4 regions of the Halobacillus sp. AWM4_238 genome follow, and region 4 is predicted to be linked to each of the others. Evidence: riboswitches for the same ligand, from Rfam matches in the RefSeq annotation. Region 4 holds a riboswitch; each other region holds the start of a gene.
The links. Region 4 has a riboswitch for S-adenosylmethionine ahead of ACXACN_RS04295 (phosphoadenylyl-sulfate reductase). Riboswitches for the same ligand answer to the same signal wherever they lie in the genome.
Positions count from the first base shown of each region.

Region 1: another riboswitch for S-adenosylmethionine. It lies ahead of ACXACN_RS18610 (Na+/H+ antiporter NhaC family protein); the one in region 4 lies ahead of ACXACN_RS04295 (phosphoadenylyl-sulfate reductase).
Region 2: another riboswitch for S-adenosylmethionine. It lies ahead of ACXACN_RS16350 (methionine biosynthesis PLP-dependent protein); the one in region 4 lies ahead of ACXACN_RS04295 (phosphoadenylyl-sulfate reductase).
Region 3: another riboswitch for S-adenosylmethionine. It lies ahead of ACXACN_RS10410 (methionine ABC transporter ATP-binding protein); the one in region 4 lies ahead of ACXACN_RS04295 (phosphoadenylyl-sulfate reductase).

Region 1 is NZ_JBSWSY010000002.1:3,741,563-3,747,583, forward strand. Features, by position in the region: gene ACXACN_RS18605 (ABC transporter substrate-binding protein) at 1-932, shown strand, start outside; SAM riboswitch class I at 999-1,106, shown strand; gene ACXACN_RS18610 (Na+/H+ antiporter NhaC family protein) at 1,251-2,570, shown strand; gene ACXACN_RS18615 (glycoside hydrolase family 3 protein) at 2,876-4,984, shown strand; gene ACXACN_RS18620 (exo-beta-N-acetylmuramidase NamZ family protein) at 5,051-6,021, shown strand, end outside.
Region 2 is NZ_JBSWSY010000002.1:3,273,715-3,279,735, reverse strand. Features, by position in the region: gene ACXACN_RS16375 (cytochrome d ubiquinol oxidase subunit II) at 1-56, shown strand, start outside; gene glsA (glutaminase A) at 900-1,868, shown strand; gene ACXACN_RS16365 (DUF4385 domain-containing protein) at 1,858-2,304, shown strand; gene ACXACN_RS16360 (hypothetical protein) at 2,388-2,720, shown strand; gene ACXACN_RS16355 (hypothetical protein) at 2,775-3,164, shown strand; SAM riboswitch class I at 3,293-3,402, shown strand; gene ACXACN_RS16350 (methionine biosynthesis PLP-dependent protein) at 3,645-4,763, shown strand; gene metC (cystathionine beta-lyase) at 4,760-5,938, shown strand; gene ACXACN_RS16340 (bifunctional homocysteine S-methyltransferase/methylenetetrahydrofolate reductase) at 5,942-6,021, shown strand, end outside.
Region 3 is NZ_JBSWSY010000002.1:2,020,188-2,026,208, reverse strand. Features, by position in the region: gene ACXACN_RS10440 (acyl-CoA dehydrogenase family protein) at 1-371, shown strand, start outside; gene ACXACN_RS10435 (arsenate reductase family protein) at 819-1,178, shown strand; gene gcvH (glycine cleavage system protein GcvH) at 1,261-1,644, shown strand; gene ACXACN_RS10425 (toprim domain-containing protein) at 1,767-2,114, shown strand; gene ACXACN_RS10420 (thioredoxin family protein) at 2,125-2,436, shown strand; gene ACXACN_RS10415 (TlpA family protein disulfide reductase) at 2,576-3,004, opposite strand; SAM riboswitch class I at 3,090-3,195, shown strand; SAM riboswitch class I at 3,407-3,515, shown strand; gene ACXACN_RS10410 (methionine ABC transporter ATP-binding protein) at 3,599-4,624, shown strand; gene ACXACN_RS10405 (methionine ABC transporter permease) at 4,617-5,285, shown strand; gene ACXACN_RS10400 (MetQ/NlpA family ABC transporter substrate-binding protein) at 5,312-6,021, shown strand, end outside.
Region 4 is NZ_JBSWSY010000002.1:828,362-834,382, forward strand. Features, by position in the region: gene ACXACN_RS04280 (Asp23/Gls24 family envelope stress response protein) at 144-506, shown strand; gene ACXACN_RS04285 (DAK2 domain-containing protein) at 538-2,205, shown strand; gene ACXACN_RS04290 (sulfite exporter TauE/SafE family protein) at 2,244-3,131, opposite strand; SAM riboswitch class I at 3,260-3,357, opposite strand; SAM riboswitch class I at 3,528-3,642, shown strand; gene ACXACN_RS04295 (phosphoadenylyl-sulfate reductase) at 3,725-4,450, shown strand; gene sat (sulfate adenylyltransferase) at 4,470-5,615, shown strand; gene cysC (adenylyl-sulfate kinase) at 5,621-6,021, shown strand, end outside.

The DNA of each region.
Region 1 (6,021 bases), 2.9 Mb from region 4:
TAGTCATTGCCGAAGATGGTGCTGCTTCTGGGGCCGGTTTTTATATCGCTGAGGAAAAAGGCTATTTTGATGACTACAACATCGATATCAAGTTCACGACGTTCGCAAACAGTGATGATATGCTACCAGCCCTGGCGGCAGGTGAAGTGGACATTGCCGGTGGCGTATCTACAGCTTCCTTTTTCAATGCTATCGCTCAAGGCATTGATGTAAAAATCATTGCTGATAAAGGGCACTATTTTGATGGCAGCTCGTATTTCAGCTTTGCCATTCGTGAAGATCTGCAGGATGAAATCAAAGAATACAGTGACTTGAAAGGGAAGCGGATTGCCGTGTCATCGAGAAACGCCGTGGATGATTACATTTTCCAGCGGATGCTTCAACATGCAGGGCTGACCGAAGGGGATGTCGAGTTCGTGCTCATGTCCGATTTTGGAAATATGCTTGCCGCGATGGGCAACAAGTCGATTGACGCCGCTCTTCAAATTGAACCACTGATCACTCAAGGGGAAGCACAGAACCTGCACGTCCGCTTCCGTGATGCCACAGATTTCGCTCCCGATGCACAAATTGCCATGGTTCTTGGATCGCCTGATTTCATTGAAAAAGATACCGACGTGTCCGTCCGCTTTATGGCCGCTTACTTGAAGGGGGTGCGCGATTACAATGACGCGTTCCTTTATGATGAGGGGCTGGATGAAGTGATTGAGATCATGACGAAGCATACAGCGTTGAAGGACACAGAAGTTTGGAAAAAAGTCGGTGTGACAGGACTCGACCCGAACGGGGAAATGTTTATCGATGATATTAAGAAACAGTTTGAGATGTATGACGCAAACGGCGCTATACGTGGGGATATTGACTTCAATGATGCCATCGATACCTCCGCTTCTGAAAAAGCGATGGAAGTGATCGGCCGCTACGAAAGGTGAGAATGAAAAAAACGCTTGTCATCGAATGGTTTTTATTGTAAAGTTACCATTGACTCAATTGAATATTTCTTATCAAGAGAAGCAGAGGAACTGGTCCTGTGATGCTTCAGCAACCACCAACATCGGTTGGCCGGTGCTAATTCCAGCAAGTGTTGATCACTTGAGAGATAAGAAGGAATGAACGGATACGATTCAGAGAGCCTTCTTATATAAGAGGGCTCTTTTTTATTTGCCGCTTTCTTCGCTTTGAACCATTCATCCTTCTCGGGATAAAACCGACTATTCTGATGAGTTTAAAATATTTTAGGAGGTCCAATCATGGCAAAATCATTGAGCAACCCTTTCGCACTCATTCCTTTTGCGATTTTCATTTTACTTTTCATCGGTTCGGGAATCGCTACAGGAGATTTCTATCAAATGCCTGTCCTTGTCGCTTTATTCGCGGCAATTCTCGTTGCTTTAGCGATGAACCGGAAGACTGATTTCCAAACAAAAATATCCCAATTGACCAAGGGGGGCGGACACCCCAACATCATCTTAATGGTCATCATTTTTCTACTAGCGGGAGCATTTGCTTCCGTAGCATCCGGCATGGGGGCCGTTGAATCGACCGTCAATCTAGGCTTGACCTACTTGCCTGGCGGTTGGATGGTCGTCGGATTGTTTGTCATCGGCTGTTTTATCTCGATTTCTATGGGAACGTCTACAGGTACGGTGGTTGCCCTGGCTCCCATCGGATTGGGTGTAGCCGAGCAGACTGACATCGGCCTTGCCTTAGTGATGGGGGCGATTGTGAGTGGTGCCATGTTCGGGGACAACCTTTCCGTCATTTCCGATACGACCATAGCAGCTGTCCGTACACAAGGAACAGAAATGAAAGAGAAGTTCAAAGCGAATTTCTTCATCGTTCTTCCAGCAGCCATCATAACAGCCATTATTTTTGGTGTGATGACCGCCGATGCAACGGCCAGCCTGCAGAATGATTACTCGTACAACATTGTTGAGATCTTACCTTACCTAGGGGTACTCGGATTCGCGATTGCCGGAGTAAATGTCATTTATGTTCTGATCGGCGGCATTGTTTTCGCCGGTGGGGTTGGACTTGTGCTTGGGAAGTTTTCCGGCATGGAATTCGTCACCCTCGTAGGGGATGGATTTACGAACATGCAGACGCTTGCGATGATTGCCGTATTGTTAGGTGGTCTAGTGGAACTCATCCGGGCTAATGGCGGCATTGAATTTCTACTGCAAGCCGTGAGCGGGAGAGTCCATTCCAATCGTGGTGGAGAGCTTGGCATTGCAGGTATTGTGACGGCCGTCAACTTTTCGACAGCGAACAATACGATTTCTATCATCACAGCCGGTCCGCTCGCCAAGCAGATTTCTGATGAATATGGCATCGAAGGCAGGCGCTCAGCAAGTATCCTCGATATTTTTTCCAGTTCCGTTCAAGGGATCATCCCTTATGGCGGACAGATTTTGGCGGTAGCGGGTGTCGCCAGCATTTCTCCAGTCGCGATTGTTCCATTTTGCATTTACCCTCTACTTACAATGGTGGCGGGTCTGTTAGCCATCGCCTTTAGATATCCGAAATTTACCGTAGAAAAAGGAAAGGCCGTATTCAAGAGCGCATCTTAATAGAGGGGGGCACCTGATCAGGTGTCCTCTTTTTTTATTTGTTTCTAAATATACTGACATGAAATTTCAAAATAAGTCTATCGAATCAGTAGGAAAGTTTTGGGAATGAAAGGTTCTGAAGAGGATTAGGGCCTTAAGTGGTATAGACGACTATACCTATTTCCGATAAGCTTTTATTACAATATGTAAACGTTTACAATAAATTGTCTTCTGCATGGGTACTACTCTACGAAATTTTTTGCAAAAGGATCTTCCTGGATAGGTAGGCGCCTTTTACAAATAGATAAATAAAGGAGGAGTGTCGAATGAAAATAGCAGGCAAATGGGTGTTCATTTTCACACTGACCATCGACATGATGCTGCCGTCGTGGTTCATGGGAGCAGAGGTGGATGCTGCTGAAAAGAGTGAGCAATCAGACTTGATTATCTTTGAGAATGTTCCGCAGGCAGATGTAACAATGGAAGGGAATGTGTTTACTCTATCTGCCCTGAACGTGTATAAAGATGGACATTTTACAAAGGTGAATGAAGGACTCGTTTGGAAATCGAAAAATCCAAACGTTGCTACGATCACGGATGACGGTACGGTCACTTTCACAGGGCAGCCTGGACGAGCGTGGGTGACGGTATCCAATGGTTCATTCAAAGACCGAATCGCCCTTGATTACAAGCCGGATCGTTCAAAGAAAAAGAAAGAGAAGCGTGACTTCAAACCGACCATCAAAAAGCAGCAAGGGGAACGGTACGACCTTGTCCAACATGCACTCTCCAACATGACAATGAAGGAAAAAGTCGGTCAGATGCTTATGCCGGATTTTAGAAAATGGGACGGGGAGAACGTAACGGAAATGCTCCCGGAGATTGAGGAGATAGTTCAAAAATATCACTTGGGCGGCGTTATATTATTCCGAGAAAATGTGGTGACAACCGAACAGACAGCGACGCTTGTGTCTGATTATCAAGCGGCCTCTGAAAAATATGGATTGCTTATGACGATTGACCAGGAAGGCGGCATTGTGACACGTCTTCAATCAGGAACGGATATGCCTGGAAATATGGCTTTAGGTGCAACACGTTCCGAAGAATTCGCTCAGGATGTAGGTTCTGTCATTGGAGCTGAATTATCATCTCTTGGGATCAACATGAACTTTGGGCCGGTTATGGATGTGAACAACAACCCTGATAACCCTGTCATTGGTGTTCGTTCTTTCGGAGAACATCCCGAACTGGTCGGGAAAATGGGCGTAGCCTACACGAAAGGGCTGCAGGAACACGGGGTAGCAGCGACTGCCAAGCACTTCCCGGGTCACGGGGATACGGCGACAGATTCCCACCTCGGTCTACCTGAAGTTCCTTATGACCTCGAGCGTTTGAAAGAAGTAGAGTTGTATCCTTTCCAACAGGCGATGGATGCGGGCATCGATGCGATTATGACTGCACACATTACCTTCCCGAAAATCGATGATACAAAAGTGACTTCTCAGAAGGATGGTTCTGAAATTGCGCTCCCAGCCACCCTTTCAGAAAAAGTGCTAACGGGATTGATGCGTGAAGAGATGAATTATGAAGGAGTCGTTGTCACAGACGCTTTGAATATGAAGGCGATCGCTGAACATTTCGGACCGGTCGATGCCGTTATTCGAACGATCAATGCCGGTACAGACATTGCGCTTATGCCTGTAGGTTTAGAAGAAGTTGCTTCTGGTGTCTATGAAGCTGTAGAGTCTGGGGAAATTCCAATGGCTACGATTGAAGATTCTGTTGAACGGATCCTTACATTGAAATTGAACCGGGGAATCATCAAAGAAGAAACGCCTCAACCGATCGATGAGAAAATCGCAGAAGCGGAAGAAGTGGTCGGATCGGATGCACATAAAGCTGTGGAGAAACTAGCGGCGGAGCGTTCAATTACCCTCGTGAAAAATCAGGGAGTTCTGCCTGTAGACGCCTCAGAAAATGACCAGGTTGTGGTGATTGGAAACAGGTTTATTTCTAGTCTTGCGGATGCTGTAGCCGCCCATCATCCAAACACGACTTTAATCAATACAAAAGAACGTGAATTAACAGCTGAGCAAAAACAAATGGTGTCTGAAGCAGACAAAGTCATCTTCGGAACGTACACGTACAATGTGTACACTCGTTCCGAAAGTCATCCTCAAATGCAGTTGATGCAAGATGTGATGACGAATACCAATGCGGAAGTGATCGGCGTCGGAATCCGTAACCCTTATGACATCATGGCTTATCCGGAGGTGGATGCTTATATTGCACAGTACGGTTTCAGAAAGGCGAGTTTTGAAGCTACCGCCGCCACCATTTTCGGTGAAAATAACCCGGGCGGCCAATTGCCTGTGACGATTCCAGGATCCGAAGATGGCGTGTTGTTCAAATATGGTTCGGGGCTGAGTTACTAGTAGCGATTTTCTAGGGAGAGGGGCTTTGCGCCCTTCTTCAAAATAATCAAAAGGGAGAGGATTACTTTGAAAAAGTGGTGGATGATTGCGGTCGTTTTAATTATGACGTGGTCCACATTCTCGGTTGTTTTTGCGGACCATAACGGAAATCCAGGCAAACACAAAGGACATCATAAAAAAGGAGAACCGTTCAAGCTTGGGGTGGAAGTCCTTTTAGATGAAGAAAAAGATCTCATACAAGGTAAGAATGTCGGGCTGATCACAAACCCTACCGGAGTCGATCAAAACTTGAACAGCATCGTAGACTTGTTACACAACGATGAAGATATCAACCTGACGGCGTTATATGGACCGGAACACGGAGTCAGAGGCAGTGCTCAGGCGGGAGAATATGTCGAGTTTTATACTGATGAAAAAACAGGATTACCGGTGTACAGTCTTTACCGAGAGACCCGTAAACCGACTTCAGAAATGTTAGAAGATATTGATGTGTTGCTGTTTGATATTCAGGATGTAGGAACACGTTTTTACACGTATATCTACACGATGGCTTATGCAATGGAAGCTGCAAAGGAGAATGACATTCCTTTCATCGTGCTTGACCGCCCGAACCCGCTGGGTGGAGAAAAAGTGGAAGGTCCCGTTTTAGATGAAGACTACAAGTCGTTCGTCGGAAACTATCCAATCCCGCTTCGCCATGGGATGACGGTTGGGGAGCTTGCGAAGTTGTTCAATCATGAGTTTGAGATTGGTGCAGATTTGACGGTTGTGGAAATGCAAGGGTGGAAGCGAAGTATGGACTATGAGGAGACAGGCCTTGAATTTGTTGCTCCTTCACCGAACATGCCGACCGTGGACACAGCTTTCGTTTATCCAGGTGCGGCCTTGATGGAAGGGACGAATGTTTCTGAAGGGCGCGGAACGACACGACCCTTCGAATTGATCGGAGCCCCTTTTATCAATAGTACAGAGCTAGCTACAGAGATGAACGCGTACAACTTACCAGGAGTAAGGTTCAGAGCCGCATCCTTTACCCC
Region 2 (6,021 bases), 2.4 Mb from region 4:
TCTACCTATTCTGGCGCCTCTTCCTTAAAGATCGCCGCTACTTGAAACAGGAATAACACAGAACGGCACCCTCCCCATGGGTGCCGTTTTTCATGCTCTCAATGAGAGCACACCTCTGGTTTACCCTCTTTAAAGAAAGGGGTAAATACTACAAGACTCTACGTATGAAACAATATGCCAGGATTGTGGAACACTCGATTTCAAGACATTTCGGGGTTCGTTTGCCGTGGGAAGTCAGGGGTGGCTGGGAAGCTACTCGCTTTCCTGTGGGGGAGTGGCGAGCTTCCTCGGGCTACCGTCCTTCGGGATCTCGCCGATCTCCTTTCTCCCACGGGAGTCTCGCAGCTTCCCAACCATCCCATTCAGATATTGTGAAAAACGACTCCCTTCACCATGAGGGTGTGTCTTTCACTACCTCGGTAGTGAAGGCATAAAGCGCTCTATATCAAGCTTTCATATGTAGAATAGCTGCGTGGATGTAAACACTCTCCTATTTCCTTGTGTACTAAGCAACTTATCCGAGAAGTGGTTTCGAGACACTCTTATGATAAAGGGGCGGAGGGGAATGGCGAGACTCCTACCTTAAGTGTGGAGGCGACTTGGTCAGCGGCGTATGGACTGGACTGAGCTGGCGGAGATAAAGGAAACACGAAGAACGGAGTGATTCGATGTTGACTTATCGTACAGAAGCGAGGGAAGTCTCACTAGCCGCTAGGCGCCGGAACCGGATATCTACGAAGAAAAAAGTGCTTGGTGAGACCCCACAGGACGCAGTCCGAGGAGGCTCACCGCGCTCCCGCGGAAAGCGAGCTATTCCCCGTAGCCCCCATCCACTCAAAAAAAGTCTCGAAACCGAGTCTTCCACAATCGGGAGCGTATATGAAGAGAGGAGAACTGTTATGCAGGAATTGACGAACGATTATCTCGAGGAAGCTATTGAAGACAGCCGGCCGTTCGCTTCAAGTGGGAATGTCAATATGAGCATTCCCGGATACGACGATACGATCAAAGATTACCTCGGTGTGACCATCATTACGACAGACGGTGAATGCTTTGCCGCCGGTGATAATCACAAGTATATCCCGATGCAGAGCACCTCGAAAATCATCGGTCTTATGCTCGCCTTGCAGGACTTCGGAAAAGAGCGTGTATTCCAAACGGTGGGCATGGAGCCCATGGGGGATTTCTTCAATTCCATCAGTCAGCTGGAGTCTTACGATACAAGCAAACCTTTCAATCCCATGATTAATGCCGGAGCCATCGCCGTATCTGCTTTAATCAAAGGACAGAGCGTCGAGAAACGTTTCAACCGCTATATGGATTTTTTACGAAAGATAACGAATAATGATGAGCTCGAAATGAGTGAAGAAGTGTACGAAGCGGAGAAATCGAATGGTGCGCGGAACCGCTCTCTCGCCTACTTTATGCAGAGTACCGGAACATTGGTCACGGACGTAGAAGAAGCGCTAGACCTTTACTTTCGAATGAACTCTGTCATGATGTGCTGCCATGATTTTGCACGTGTGGGGCTGTTTCTAGCTAAAGGAGGACTGGATCTTGAAACAGGAGAAAAACTCATTCCCTCCCATCATTTACGCACGGTGAAAGCGATCATGATGACATCAGGAATGTACAACTCTTCAGGACACTATGCCGTAGAAGCTGGGTTTCCTTGTAAGAGCGGGGTATCCGGAAGCATCATCGGCTCATCCCCCGGCCGTATGGGAATCGGGGTCGTGGGTCCTGCGATCGATGAAAAAGGAAACAGCACCGCTGGTGGAGCCTTGATCAGAAAGCTTTCTCAAGATCTTGAACTAAATATGTTCGGAATCGAAAACACAGAAAGGAAGAATAAAAATGGCGTTTGATTACGACCTCGATTTTGATACAATCGATTTTCGCAAAAATCCAGAAAAATATCGAGTGGGCCGAGGTGAGCAAGGGGTACTTCTCGTCGAACCATACAAAGGTGAAATCCTGCCCCACTGGCGCTTCAAAACACCAGAGATTGCCAAGGAATCATCAGAAAAAATCTATCAAATGTTTCTCGACTATAAAGAAGAGGATGATTTTGTGGGCATGGATATGGCACGGAAGTTTTTGCAGATGGGATACACGCGCTCGCGAAGGTACGCGAATTATAAGGGCGGGAAGAAGTATGACAAAAATGGTGAAGTGAACGATCGCGACATCGACGATGAGAAAGCAGCATCCGCTGAAATTTTCGAGAAAAAGTGGATCGAGGTCAGGGAGGATGAGGACTATTTAAAGAAAAAGAAAGCCCATCAAAAAGAATACGGATGAAACGTTGACATATTTGATCGTTGAACGTAGGATAACATTAACCCGAGTAAACAAATCGGATTAATGAACCTAGGGGTGTGCCCGTGAAAACTTACCCACTTCTTGTTAACCTGCTGTTCATGATGATCTCCTGGTCGATTGGGGTTTATGCCCTATCTGTCATTTACACTTCAACGATCATCATCCCCTTCTTCAATGATTTCATCTGGATCCGCGACTACAAAGGACTCCTCGGCTTAACGACGATCTTCACCGTCCTGACGATTCCTCTGCTAGCATTTTTATATAACAAACGTAAACAGATGTCGAATAAGAGAATATGGTACGGGCTGAATGGGGCCACACTCCTGCTATGGGTCGGTACGCTTGCTTTACAAGTCAAAACCGTCCTGTACAATTTAGGCATTTGTCATTAATAGACAGGACTTCCACCTTCTCTGTCGAACCATGGAGGGAGAGGAGGAATGGATGTGGACTTTCTAACCTTTTATGAAGAGTATAAACGGAGAGCTAGTCAACAAGATTTGGATCACTTAAAAAGAGTAACATCGCGAAACCTCGAAGCAAGAGAGATTCGTCACGGCGAACGGGTGGATTATTCTTATGAAGAGTCGATCGAAGGATGGGCTCAAGCTTTTGAACACTTCCAAAATCAAGACATGATATGGATCTACACCGATCATTCCATCACCCAGCTGGACGAAAACAAACAACTGGCTGCTTTTTGGGTTTCCATTCGCTTAAACGGTGAACTCTTGGAAACTTCCAACCTTTTCTTTGATACATTCGAAAAACAAGAGGGTAAATGGCAGCTTGTCCGCTCCTACATCGAAGCCGGAGTACAAAACCCTTCCATGTAAGCCTGCTTTTGAAAAAGGAGGCTTTATTCTTATTCGGGAAAAGTTTTCGGAAAATTCTTTCTAGCATATTGTCAAAACTTTCTGAGTAGTGTAGAGTAATCAGCAATTAGAAAAAATTACAATTGAATCTCTTATCAAGAGAGGCAGAGGGACTGGCCCGACGAAGCCTCAGCAACCACTGGTTCGACCAGAAAGGTGCTAACTCCAGCAAGTTGTTTTACAACTTGAAAGATAAGAAGAAGAGCCGTCCACACAAAAGTCTTCTTCTTCGAGAAGGCTTTTTTTATTTTTATTTTACAGAAATTAGGAAGACCCACTTTCAAGACTTTAGTTTGGGTGGAGCATAGCGGCGGGAGTGACTCGCTTTCCCGAACCACCATCCAAACATACAAACGTCTCGAAGTTACATCTTACACGAGAGGGAGTTACTGTTTAACCAGCGTTTATTTTGAACCAATAACTTATAAAGGATGTGGTGTTATGTGTCCACACAGGGATACGAAATTCGTTCAGACTGGAAACCAGCGGCATGAGCCTACCGGCGCGATTAACCCTCCCATTTACCTTTCCACCCCTTACCGCCATCCTGGTTTAGGGGAGTCGACGGGCTTTGATTATTCGAGGACCGGAAATCCCACCCGCCAAATTCTCGAGTCTTCCATCGCAGATATTGAAGGCGGAGATGCAGGTTTTGCGTTCAGCTCAGGGATGGCTGCGATCCAAACCGCGTTATCTCTTTTTAAGAAAGGCGATGAGATCATCGTTTCCGAAGATTTGTATGGCGGGACGTTCCGTTTGTTTGAACATATGGAAGAACGTTATGACCTCAGGTTCCATTATTGTGACAGCAACAACCTTGAACGGATCCACGACTACATCAATGAGCGGACGAAAGCCATCTACGTGGAAACACCGACAAATCCGCTGATGCATACAGCAGACATCAAGCAAATTTCAACGGTCGCGAAAGCTCATCACCTTCTGCTCCTTGTCGATAACACCCTGTACACTCCGGTGTTGCAGCAGCCGATTGCAGAAGGTGCAGATGTGGTCATTCACAGTGCTACGAAATATTTGGCCGGTCATAACGATGTCCTTGCCGGTATTCTTGTTAGCAAAGGAAAAGACGTAACGGAGAAGCTCGCTTTTCATCAAAATACATCGGGCGCTGTCCTTTCCCCTTTTGATTCATGGCTTGTCATGCGCGGAATGAAGACCCTCCCTCTCCGGATGCGTCAGCATGAAAACAATGCAAAATCCGTTGTTGCCTTTTTAGAAGAACATCCGCACGTGACAGATGTTTTCTATCCTGGTCAAGGTGGGATGGTTTCCTTCAAACTTCAATCCGAAGCTTGGATCGATCCATTCTTACGGAACTTGAAGTTAATCAGTTTTGCCGAAAGCCTTGGAGGTGTAGAGAGTTTCATCACCTATCCTGCAACTCAGACTCATGCAGATATTCCAGAAGAGACCCGGATCAGCTACGGCGTCTGTAACCGACTGCTTCGTTTCTCTGTCGGCGTCGAACATATCGATGATTTGATTCAAGACCTTGATTATACCCTCACCCAACTACCGAAGGAGGAATCTGTACGATGACCGATCATTCTTTGCAAACGCGATTGTTGCACAGTGATTATAAATTCGACCCGCATACAGGCGCTGTCAGTGTCCCCATTCAACAGGCATCCACCTTTCATCAGCAGGATTTCGACAACCCCGGGGACTACGACTACAGCCGATCCGGAAACCCGACCCGACGAGCTTTGGAGGAGACCATTGCCGGTCTTGAGAGCGGCACAAACGGCTTTGCTTTCGCTTCAGGGATGGCTGCCATTTCAACAGCCTTCATGCTGTTATCAAAAGGCGACCATGTCGTCATCACCCAGGACGTTTATGGAGGCACCTTCCGCATGATCCACGATGTGCTCATCAGATTTGGAATCGATCACACATTCGTTGATATGACGGACCTTCATGAGGTGGCGACGGCGATTCAGCCTAATACGAAACTTTTGTATATAGAAACGCCGTCCAATCCCACGCTTGAGATTACAGATATTCGTGCTGTCGCAAAGTTAGCGAAAGCGAACGATTGCTGGACATTCGTCGATAACACATTCATGACACCCGCCCTTCAACGACCGCTCGAACTTGGGGCAGATCTCGTCCTCCATAGTGCGACGAAATTCATTGCCGGTCATAGTGATGTGGTTGCAGGCCTTGCCGTAACAAGAGATCAAGAGATTGCGGAGCAGCTCGGATTTTTACAAAATTCATTCGGATCGATTCTAGGCGCACACGATTGTTGGCTCGTGCTTCGCGGCTTGAAAACTCTCCATTGCCGAATGACTCAATCGTCAGCATCTGCTGTTAAGATTGCAGAGAAATTAAGCGCCCACCCGCACGTGGAACAGGTCTACTATCCTGGCTTCCGTTTTCATCCTGGCAGCTCGACCCAGACGTATCAGGCAGAAGGGGCCGGAGCGGTATTATCATTCCGTTTGCGGGATGAAGATGCGGTCCGGCAGTTTACAAAGCACGTGGAGCTCCCTGTTTATGCCGTAAGTCTTGGGGCGGTCGAATCGATCTTGTCCTATCCTGCCCGGATGTCTCATGCATCGATGCCGAAAGAAGAACGTGAAAAGCGAGGGATAACAGACGGGTTGCTTCGTTTATCTGTCGGTCTTGAGAACCCGGATGATTTGATCAAGGACTTTTACCAGGCATTAGAAAAATCAGGATCTCAAGCATTCTTACAAACAGGAGGTTGAACAATGGATCTACGCGAAGCTTTACACCACCAGACGATGATTGGAGACGGAGCTATGGGCACCCTCCTCTACTCTTATGGCAT
Region 3 (6,021 bases), 1.2 Mb from region 4:
CAGGACTTGCCGCACAGAAATACGGAGAGAAACTGGAAAATGAACAAGAACTCCTTGTGAATATCGCTGATATTGTAGGCGAGATTTACAATATGGAATCTGCCGTCCTCCGTACTGAGAAAGCCATCAATAAAACAGGTGAAGAGAAGAACAAGCAGAAACTTCTTTATACCCAGGTATATGTCCAGGAAGCCTTCAACCGAATCGAGGCGCATGCAAAAGAAACATTGATTGCAGCCGAAAAAGGGGATTCTTTACGAATGATGCTCGGTGCCATGCGTAAACTGACACGCCATACACCGATCAACGTCATTCCTAAGAAGCGCGAAATCGCGAAAACGTTGATTGCAGCCGAAAAATACACGGTTTAATAATATTAGTAGATGTGGCACAGGGCCTGCACTTTCGAAAACGCGAAGGTGCAGGCCTTCGTTTTGACCTCTTCTTATAAAACGTTATGACAGGATTGTGGAAGCCTTAGTTTTGAGATGATTTGCAAGCGGTTGTTGAGTTTTATCCATACGATGGAATTTTTGTGTAATAGCTCCTAATACGTATAGAACGAGCCTAGTTCTGGAAGTGGTTTCGAGATACTTATATGGCAAAGGGGCGGAGGCTCACCGCGCTCCCGCGGAAAGCGAGCTATTCCCCTCAGCCCCATTCACTCAACAATAGTATCGAAACTGAGTCTTTTACAATCGGGAGCTGTGATGGAAGAGTTTTATGTAAGGATTGTGAAGACAATAATAGAAATAAATGAAATCTTTACCTTCGTTGTGATAAAATATTAGACAACAAGAAAGAAGGAGGGTGTGTAAATGTCTTTAACCTTCTATTGGTACCCGAATTGCGGTACGTGCAAGAAAGCAAAAAAATGGTTGGATGATGAAGGGCTTGACTACGAATCTGTACATATTGTCAATACTCCCCCTTCAGAAGAAGAGTTGAAAAACTTGATAACTACTAGTGGCAAGCCTGTAAAAAAATTCTTCAACACTAGTGGGAAAAAGTATAGAGAATTGAATATGAAGGAAAAGCTAAAAGAAGCAGAAGAAGGCGAAATGATTGAATGGCTTGCATCTGATGGGATGCTGATTAAACGGCCCATCCTTACTGATGGAGAAAAAACAACGGTAGGGTTCAAGCAGGATGAATTTGAAAACGTTTGGACTCCGTGAGCACATTATTGGGAATAGAAGCCTATAGCTTTTATGTTTATACTTGTTGTTAAACTAAATTAATTTTTTGGAGGTAATGGAAATGAGCGTACCTAAAGATCTGCGTTATTCTGAAGAGCACGAATGGGTAAAAGAAGAAGGAGAAAAAGTAAGAGTCGGTATTACTGAATTTGCTCAGTCAGAACTTGGGGATATCGTATTCGTAGAACTTCCAGAAGTCGGGGATGAACTAGAAGCGGATGAGCCATTTGGTAGCGTAGAATCCGTTAAGACTGTCTCTGAACTTTACGCCCCTCTAAGTGGTAAAGTTGTTGAAGTAAACGAAGACCTGGAAGACAGCCCGGAGTTTGTCAATGAATCGCCTTACGATAAAGCTTGGATGGTTGTAGTCGAACCAACGGACAACTCTAAAATCAACGACTTGATGACCCCGGAAGAATATGAAGCAATGATTGATGAAGACTAAAGATAGTGCATTGGACAGGCAGGGCTTTGTAAAACCTTGTCTGACATGATCACGTTTGATCTTAATCATGTTCAGACCATGCCTGATTGGCATGGTCTGTTTCTATATAGTAGGTGATGAAGATGGATGGAGAACGAATCGTCATTGTTGAAGGAATCACGGATAAAAAGAAGTTGAACAAAGTCCTTGATGAAGAAATTGAAATTATTTGTACCCATGGAACTCTAGGTATTGAGCGAATGGAAGAAATGATCCTTGACCATAACTTAGATGATCGAACTGTATATATTCTAGTGGATGAAGATGACTCCGGCTACAAGCTGAGAAAGCAATTGATGGAAGAACTTCCTCACGCCGAGCACATCTATATAGATAAGGCCTTCAGGGAAGTGGCTGCTACACCGGAAGCTGAACTAGCAAGAGCCCTACTTAGTAGACATTTCAACGTCAAGTCGATTTATTTAATATAGGAGGATACATGTGGAGGAAATAAAGACAACAAATGTGAAAGAGCTCATGGAAACTCCACATACAGCCCTAATTTTCATCCATAGCCCTTTTTGTGCAACTTGCCATTTAGCACGTCAAATGCTTACAACGCTCGAGGCTGTATTCAATAAAGAAGTTTTTAAGGAAATGAATGCTTCTCTACACCCGGAGTTGATGCAACAGTATAAGATTAAAAGCGTTCCATGTCTGCTGGTGATGAGGGAAGGGGAAATAGAAGAAAAGATTTACGCTTTTCACTCTGTTTCCTATATGTATGAGAAAGTGGTTGGTTTTGTTGAATAGTGTTTGTATTTCCCAGGAAATGACCACCATTGTTGAATAAATAAATGCTCTTTCTTATTTGGATAGGATCTAACAGTTAAAGAGAAACAAAGAAGACAGCAAAGACGTCTCAACGTCCATGCTGTCTTTTTTATGCACTTCATATGATTTCTCCCAGTTTGCTTACAATATCTAAAAAGGAGGACTGATCGCCAAAATTCGCATGGACCTCACCTTGTTGGTTAATGATGATGGTGGAAGGGACACCATCACAATGATACAAGTCATAGACATAGCGTCCATCATCAGAAAGTGTAGGTTGTGTTAAGAACTTTTCGAAGTATTCCATTCCTTCCTCACTCTTCCGTTCCCTTCCGGTTACATTTATCGTCATCATTTTTACTTTGTCATGATCCATCGTTTTAAACAATTGCTCTTTCCTAGGTAAGTCTTTCCCGCAATCTGGACACCAGGAAGCCCAGAAGGTCAAGACGATAACTTTTCCTAAATCTTCTTCAAGTCTGTAACTGGAAGAGTGGTCGTTAATGTATGGCAGTTCAAATAAAGGGGCTTGTTTACTCAATGTCATTCTCCTTTTTACTGGCGGAATGTTATGGATTGACGCTCATTTAAATCCCATGCTAACATAATTACTAATTTCATATCGACATCTTCACTTATTCAGAGTGGCGGAGGGACTGGCCCGACGATGCCCGGCAACCGGCAGGTAACCTGCACGGTGCTAATTCCTGCGAAGTCTTTGACTTTGATAGATGAGAATTGTAAAAGCGATGAATCTCTTCTATTAAAGAAGGGATTTTTTTCATTTATGGACGTACTTGTGTGGAAGAATTAAGCATTTCTTTTCTATTTTTGAATTTTATTTTTCTGAACAATCTGTTTTATCAGTTGACACAAAATTCGTACGATGCTAAAATCCACTTTGTACTACTTAAACGAGTTAAAGTGATAATAATTTAATAAATAAAATCTCTTATCCAGAGTGGCGGAGGGACTGGCCCGATGATGCCCGGCAACCGGCAAGACTGTCTTGCTCAGGTGCCAATTCCTGCAAAGTATAAATCTTTGACAGATGAGAGAACAGATTTTCAGGTAAGATTAAAAAACGCCATTCTGTTCTCATGACAGGGTGGCGTTTTTTTGAAAGTGGAGGGAAAGCAGCATGATTTCAATTAAAGGACTATCAAAGATATTCCACACAAAAGATCAAGATGTACGAGCAGTGGATGATTTAAGTCTTAACATAAACAAAGGAGAAATTTATGGAGTAATCGGCTATAGTGGAGCCGGTAAGAGTACATTTATTCGTTTATTGAACCGCTTGGAAGATCCTACAGAAGGAAGTATTCACGTCGATGATCAAGAACTGACGGCTTTAAGCAAAGGGAAGTTAAGATTAGCGAGACAAGAGATAGGGATGATTTTCCAACATTTCAATTTGCTATGGTCGCGAACAGTTCATGATAATATTGCTTTTCCATTGGAGGTTGCTGGAATCCCTAAAGCAGAGAGGCAAAAGCGTGTCGAAGAGTTGATAGAATTGGTCGGGTTAAAGGGCCGGGGCGGTTCTTATCCATCCCAACTGAGCGGCGGGCAAAAGCAGAGAGTCGGAATAGCCAGAGCTCTTGCAAACAATCCTAAAGTTCTCTTATGTGATGAAGCTACATCCGCGTTGGACCCAGAGACGACGGACTCGATTCTTGATCTTCTAGTGGATATTAACGAAAAACTTGGCCTTACAATCGTTCTAATTACACACGAAATGCATGTTATTCGCAAAATTTGTCATCAGGTGGCTGTTATGGAAGAAGGGAAAATTGTTGAACAAGGCGATGTGTTGGATGTCTTCCTACATCCTCAAAAAGCAGTCACGAAGAAGTTTGTGGATCAGGTAATGGGTGACCCGGAAAAAGAAACATCCTTGCAATTGATCAAAGATCATTATCAGTCAGGAAAAATTATACGTCTTCACTTTGTGGGAGAAAGTACAAATCAGGCACTGATTAGTGATTTATCAAGAAAGTTTGAAATTAATGTCAACATACTACATGGTAAGATTACGCAAACGCAAAAGGGTGCATATGGGACAATGTTCGTTCAGTTTGATGGAGAACAAAAAGAAATCGAACGAGCCATTGATTATATTGAATCAACATCGGTAGAAGTGGAGGTGAATCCACATGTTTAATGAATGGTTCCCGAATGTACGAATGGAAGATATGATTACCGCTACTAATGAAACCCTTTATATGACGCTTGTATCTGTTGCTGGAACCTTCGTTTTAGGTTTGCTGTTAGGTCTCCTTCTTTATTTGACTGGGCCTGGGGGGCTCTGGGCAAACAAGACATTGAACTGGATCACTGCTTCTATCGTTAACATATTTAGAGCCATTCCGTTTATCATACTCATCTTATTATTGTTCCCGTTTACAGACTTTCTTCTAGGGACGATCCGAGGGCCACAAGCAGCGTTGCCCGCACTGATTATTGGCGGTGCTCCATTCTACGCCCGTCTGGTGGAAATTGCTTTGAAAGAAGTCGATAAAGGAGTCGTAGAAGCAGCAAAATCTATGGGAGCTAAATATTCGACAATTATTTTTAAAGTGTTGCTTCCGGAATCGATGCCAGCTCTTATTTCCGGAATTACAGTAACCGCGATTGCGTTAATTGGATACACAGCTGTAGCCGGTGCAATCGGCTCCGGTGGTCTTGGTGATTTTGCCTATTTTTATGGGTTCCAAAGAAGCAATTTTGACGTTGTATTTATTTGTACGATCTTAATCATTTTAATTGTGTTTATTTTCCAATTCATCGGAGATGCTATCTCACGGAAATTGGATAAAAGATAAAATATAAAAAAAGGGAGAGAATGAAAATGAAAAAAATATGGACGGGTTTATCTGCACTACTGCTTATACTAGTGCTCGCAGCATGCGGGACTTCAAATGAAGAAGAAAGTGCCTCAGGATCAGAAAGTGAAGAAGGTGGAACAAAAGAAATTAAAGTAGGGGCGACTAGTGTTCCACATGCTGAAGTTCTTGAGAAGGCGAAACCTATGCTTGAAGAAGAAGGAATCACGCTTGAGATCGAAGAATATCAGGATTATATTTTACCAAACCAGGACTTAGATGAAGGCCGCATTGATGCGAACTATTTCCAAACGATTCCTTATATGGAAATTCAAGAGGAAGAGAAAGGCTATGACTTTGCAAACCTTGGGGGAATCCATATTGAGCCGATCGGTGTTTATTCCCAAAAGTATGAAAGCCTTGAAAAAGTTGAAGAAGGCACAACTCTAGTCATGAGTCGTTCTGTATCCACACACGGTCGTATCCTCTCGCTCTTGGAGAAAGAGGGATTGATTAAACTAGATGAAAATGTTGAGAAAGTAGATGCTACTGTACAGGATATTGTAGAAAACCCTAAAAACATCGAATTTGATACAGGAGTAGATGCAGCCAATCTTCCACAAGTGTATCAACGTGAAGAAAACGTACTTGTTGCAATTAACACAAACTATGCGATTGAGGCTGGGTTGTCTCCTAGTGAAGATTCAATTATTCTCGAGGAATCTGACTCTCCTTA
Region 4 (6,021 bases):
TTTTTTCTTGACAGAACTTATGAATTGTTACACAGTATAATAGGGATATCCAGGTCATTTTCTTACCATTGAACAGAAATTCATTTCCCATTTTTGTGTTATAATAGGGTAGGATTGATGAGGATTATAAAGGAGGATCTATTATGTCTGTTGATTTAAATAACCAATATGGTCATATTACTATTAGCAATGAAGTCATTTCAACGATTGCTGGAGGAGCCGCTGTTGAGTGCTATGGGATCGTCGGAATGGCATCAAAAAATCAGATCCGTGACGGTTTATCTGAAATGCTCCGCAAAGAGAATTTTTCCAGAGGAGTCGTTGTCAGACAGGATGAAGATCGCCTCCATATAGACATGTATATTATCGTGAGTTACGGAACTAAGATTTCCGAAGTCGCTAATAATGTCCAATCACAAGTAAAATACACACTAAACAAAACAGTTGGTTTGTCCGTGGATTCTGTGAATATTTTCATTCAGGGAGTCCGTGTGACAACTGAATAGATCGCGGTTGTAGTCAAAGGAGGAAGTAAGTGTGACGTTACAAAAGTTAGACGGCAAGACGCTTGCCGAAATGATCTTGCAAGGAGCTCATCATTTGAAACAGAACTCTCAAATGATCGATGCTTTGAATGTTTTCCCTGTACCGGATGGCGATACGGGAACAAATATGAATCTGTCCATGACTTCTGGAGCTGAAGAAGTGCGGAATGTGGACCAGAATCATGTAGGAACCGTAGCCCAGTCCCTCTCCAAAGGTCTCCTGATGGGTGCGCGTGGAAACTCCGGTGTTATTCTCTCGCAAATTTTCCGTGGTTTTTCCAAGGCGATTGAAGACAAAGAAGTCATAACAACCAAAGACTTCTCAGACGCTCTTCAAGGTGGTGTCACGACTGCATATAAAGCCGTTATGAAACCAGTGGAAGGAACCATCCTTACCGTAGCAAGAGAGGCTGCCGAAGCTTCAGTCGAAATCGCTGAAAAAGAAACAGACTTCATTCCATTCATCGAAGGTGTCGTTCAAGCAGCTAGGAAATCATTGAAGCGCACGCCTGAACTACTTCCAGTTTTGAAAGAAGTAGGTGTCGTGGATAGTGGTGGTCAAGGCCTTGTCACGATCTACGAAGGCTTTCTTGCGAATTTGAAAGGAGAAGAACTTCCAGATCTTGAAGAAACGGTATCCATGGACGAGATGGTTAATGCGGAACACCACAAGTTGAATCAAGACTTCATGAATACAGAAGATATCGAATTTGGCTATTGTACAGAATTCATGGTCAAATTTGAAGAAGACAAGCTTGCTGAGCATCCTTATGATGAAGAAGCATTTCGTAACGAGCTCAGTGAAATGGGGGATTCACTCCTTGTCGTCTCTGATGAAGAGTTGATCAAAGTCCATGTACACGTGGAGTATCCAGGAGAAGCGATGACCTTAGGACAAAGGTACGGCAGTCTTGTCAACATGAAGATTGAGAACATGCGTGAACAGCATACCTCGATCGTCGGTGACAAAAAGAAAGCCAAGCCTAAGTCCGATCAAAAAGCAGAGTATGGAATCGTTACAGTAAGCATGGGAGACGGGATCAAGAAACTGTTTGAGAGTCTTGGAGCTACTGTCGTCATTCAAGGCGGCCAAACGATGAACCCGAGTACTCAAGATCTTTCAGAAGCGATCAAGGAAGCGCATGCGAAACGTGTGCTTGTCCTGCCGAATAACAAGAATATCGTCATGGCTGCTGAACAAGCTGCTGAATTAGCGGATGTTGAGGTTGCTGTCATTCCATCGAAAACCATTCCTCAAGGGATGAGTGCTCTTCTAGGGTTCAACCCGGAAGCTGACCTTGAATCCAATAAAGAGGAAATGCTCAGCCTCATGTCTGAAGTGAAAACAGGTCAAATTACGTACGCAGTCAGAGATACTCAAATTGATGGGTTGGACATTTCCAAAGATCACTTTATGGGAATCGCTGATGGCAAAATCTCTGCTACAGATAAAAGTGCTTTAACGACGGCTAAAACGTTGCTGAACCAAATGATTGATGAAGATGAAGATGAAATCCTCACGATCTTGACTGGTGAAGAAGTCGACGAAAAAGATGTGGCAGCACTTGAATCCTTCATAGAAGAAACATTTGAAGATTTAGAAGTGGAGATCCACAAAGGCGGTCAACCGATCTATTCTTATATCTTCTCCATTGAATAATAGATACAACAACGCAGCTCTTCATAGAGCTGCGTTTTTTATGCTTGTTCCCGGATGATCGCTCTTTTCAATTTCAAATGATTTCTGATGGAAGAAAGCACGATGAAAAGATAACTGGAAACAAGGAGCGTGTACACGAATGTTAGTAAATGCGTGTGTAGAGGAACGGAAGTTAATAAAGTCCTTGCGTTTGTAAGAATGATAAAGCCACCGGCTAGTACTCCAAGAACAGAAGAGGGGAGAATCTTTACAAGCCAAGCGGCGATAGGGGCTGCAACGACCCCTCCGAGAACGAATGAGGTGATGAGGAGCCAACTGAATTGGTCATGACCTAAAAAAATCAAAAAACCTACTGTAGCTGAAATCGTTACCAGGAATTCACTTGTATCTACCGTTCCGATGACTTTCCTTGGAGCAATTCCTGATCGGGTAAGCAGAGCAGGGGTGTTGACCGGACCCCATCCGCCACCTCCGACACTATCCAGGAATCCTCCTGCTATTCCAAGAGGCAGAAGAAATCGTTTTTTTACGGCTTTTTTTGGTCTTCTGTCCGTTTTCTTCGAAAGGAATAGAAAACGAATGACGATGTAAATGCCTAATAGCAGGAGAAACATGGATATGTAAGGCCTAATATAATCTCCTGGAATTCGGCTTAAAAAAGCAGCTCCAAAAAAAGCGCTGACTGCACCTGGAATAGAAATGATCATCACAAGCCGCTTATCAACGTTGCCAAACTTATAGTGAGAAAAACCTGAAACAGCCGTTGTGGCAATCTGCGACATGTGGATGGATGCAGAAGCGACAGCAGGCGCCAGTCCATAGGACAGGAGGATCGTCGAAGAGCTAAGGCCAAACCCCATGCCGAGCGCTCCATCCATCAGCTGTGCTATAAAACCGATGAAGGCGAAAATGGTCAGTTTTTGCAATGTGTACCACTCCTTAATTATACATAGGTCATCGTCATTTTTACTATTCCTATGCACTTACTAGGTTTTATGTTTAAAAAAATTGAAACAAACAAAATCCCCCATCTGAAAGAAGGGGGATCGTCCACACCTTATCTTTCAGCCGGATGGCTGCTGGAATGAGCACCTGGTTAAAGGTTGCTGCGGGATCTTCAGACCAGATTCCTCCCCCGGCTCTTCATAAGGATTGTATGTAGTTTTTAGAATAATTATAAAATTAACGAACATCTTTTCATTTGTCAATCCAATGTTAATAAAAAAACAGAAAAGTTGTAATTTTTCTAAAAAGCATTGACATATGATGAAAAGGAGCATAAGATTTGTATCAACTTGTTTTTCAGAAAATTTCATAAGCTTTTCTTATCTAGAGAGGTGGAGGGACTGGCCCTTTGAAGCCTCGGCAACGGGTCTAGGAATGTAAACAGATACTGTGCCAATTCCAGCAGGCGTTAAGCGCTTGAGAAGATAGGGAGAATGCAGTTTACATGACATTGTAAATGCCTTTCTTCTTATCGGGAAGAAAGGCATTTTTCTATTTAAGAGAGGAGGAGGACATGACACAACCACACATCACCTATCAATCTTTTGAGAATCCATTTACCGATGATCCACCGAAAGAAGATACGAAAGGAGCATCGGAAATTGTTCGCTGGGCCTACAAGGAGTATGAAGACATTGTTTATGCTTGCAGTTTCGGCGCAGAAGGAATCGTTCTCATTGATTTAATTTCTAAAGAAAAACCGGATGCCGAAGTCGTGTTTCTTGATACGGGCATCCATTTTCAGGAAACCTACCAGCTGATTGAAAAAGTAAAACAGAGATATCCAGATTTAAACATAACGATGAAACAACCTGAGATGAGCCTGGATGAACAAGCCGAGCAATACGGATCAGCTCTTTGGAAACGGAAACCGAATCAATGTTGCTACATCCGTAAGATCAAACCGCTTGAGGACGCTCTCCATGGAAGAAATGCATGGCTATCCGGGTTGAGGAGAGAGCAATCTCCGAGCCGGAAAAAAACAAACTTTGTTAATAAAGATGAACGATTCAAATCGGTAAAAGTATGCCCATTGATTCACTGGACATGGGATGACGTATGGCAGTATATCCGACTAAATAGCTTGGATTACAATGAATTGCACGATCAAAATTATCCTAGTGTCGGATGCATTCCATGTACAGCCCAGGCGGCGGATGACGGTAGGTCAGGCCGGTGGAAAGGGTTCAATAAAACGGAATGCGGCTTGCATACAACAGAAAACAGTCAAGATGAATAACCTTGAAGGAGGAATGGATATGTCAATCATCCCCCCGCACGGTGGAGTGCTGATAAACAGGTGGAAGGAAAAAAGACCAGAGGAGCTACCGGAAGATCTCATCGAGCTTGACTCCATGGCGCTTAGTGATCTCGGTTTAATTGCTAATGGTGCATATAGCCCTTTACGTGGATTTATGGATGAAAAGACTTATACATCCGTTGTGAATACCATGCGGCTGAGCGATGGAGAGCCGTGGAGTATTCCAATCACACTTCCGGTGACAGAAAAACAAGCAGAGAATCTCGGAAGAAAAGCACAGCTCATCAAGGACGGAGTGGTGTATGGGGTTATAACCATTACCGATCTTTTCAAACCGGATAAAGAAAAAGAAGCAGAAAACGTGTACGCAACCTCTGATGATGCCCATCCAGGTGTCAAAAAATTATTCGAGCGCCCCGATTGGTATGTGGCAGGAGATATTGAGGTGTTTCAAAAACCTCCTTATGAACACGGAGAATCCTTTTATTTGGACCCTGCAGAATCAAGGAAACGATTTGAGCAACTGGGTTGGGAAAAAGTAGTTGGATTTCAGACAAGAAACCCTGTGCACAGGGCTCACGAATATATCCAAAAGGCAGCGCTCGAGACCGTGGATGGATTGTTTCTCAACCCTCTTGTCGGGGAGACGAAAAGCGATGATATTCCGAGCGATGTCCGCATGAAGAGTTACCAAGTGTTATTGGAAAATTATTATCCAAAAGATCGAGTGATTTTAGCTGTTTTTAATGCGGCTATGAGATACGCAGGACCCCGGGAAGCGATTTTCCATGCAATTGTAAGAAAAAATTTCGGGTGCTCTCATTTCATTGTTGGGCGTGATCATGCAGGAGTCGGTGATTACTACGGAACGTATGATGCACAGAAGATTTTCAGTCACTACGAGAAAGGAGAACTTGGCATCACTCCGCTTTTCTTTGAGCATAGTTTTTATTGCAAAGCGTGTGAGTCGATGGCGTCTAATAAAACATGTCCACACGATAAAGAGAATCATCTGATTTTGTCCGGTACGAAAGTAAGGGAGCTTTTGAGAAATGGTGAGAAACCACCAAAAGCGTTCAGTCGTCCAGAAGTCGTGGATGTACTGATCGAAGGCTTACAGAAGACAGCCGAAGTGAAAGGATGAAGAAAGTGACGACAAACCTTACCTGGCACGAAGCATCCATCAGTAAAGAAGGTTATCGCAAGAAAAACGGCCATCACAGCGGGGTCCTTTGGTTTACAGGTCTATCAGGATCAGGCAAATCAAGCATTGCCAATCAATTAAATAAGGTTCTCCACGAAAAGGGATTGCAGAGTTATTTGCTGGATGGAGATAACGTCAGGCAGGGGCTAAACTCGGATCTTGGATTTTCAGAAGAAGACAGGGAAGAGAACATTCGACGGATCGGTGAAGTTGCGAAGCTTTTTGCAGATAGTGGAACGATTGTTTTAACAGCATTCATTTCACCCTATCAAAAAGACAGGGATCGTGTGAGAGCTTCGATGCAAGCCGGGGACTTTATAGAAATCTATGTGGACTGTCCAATTGA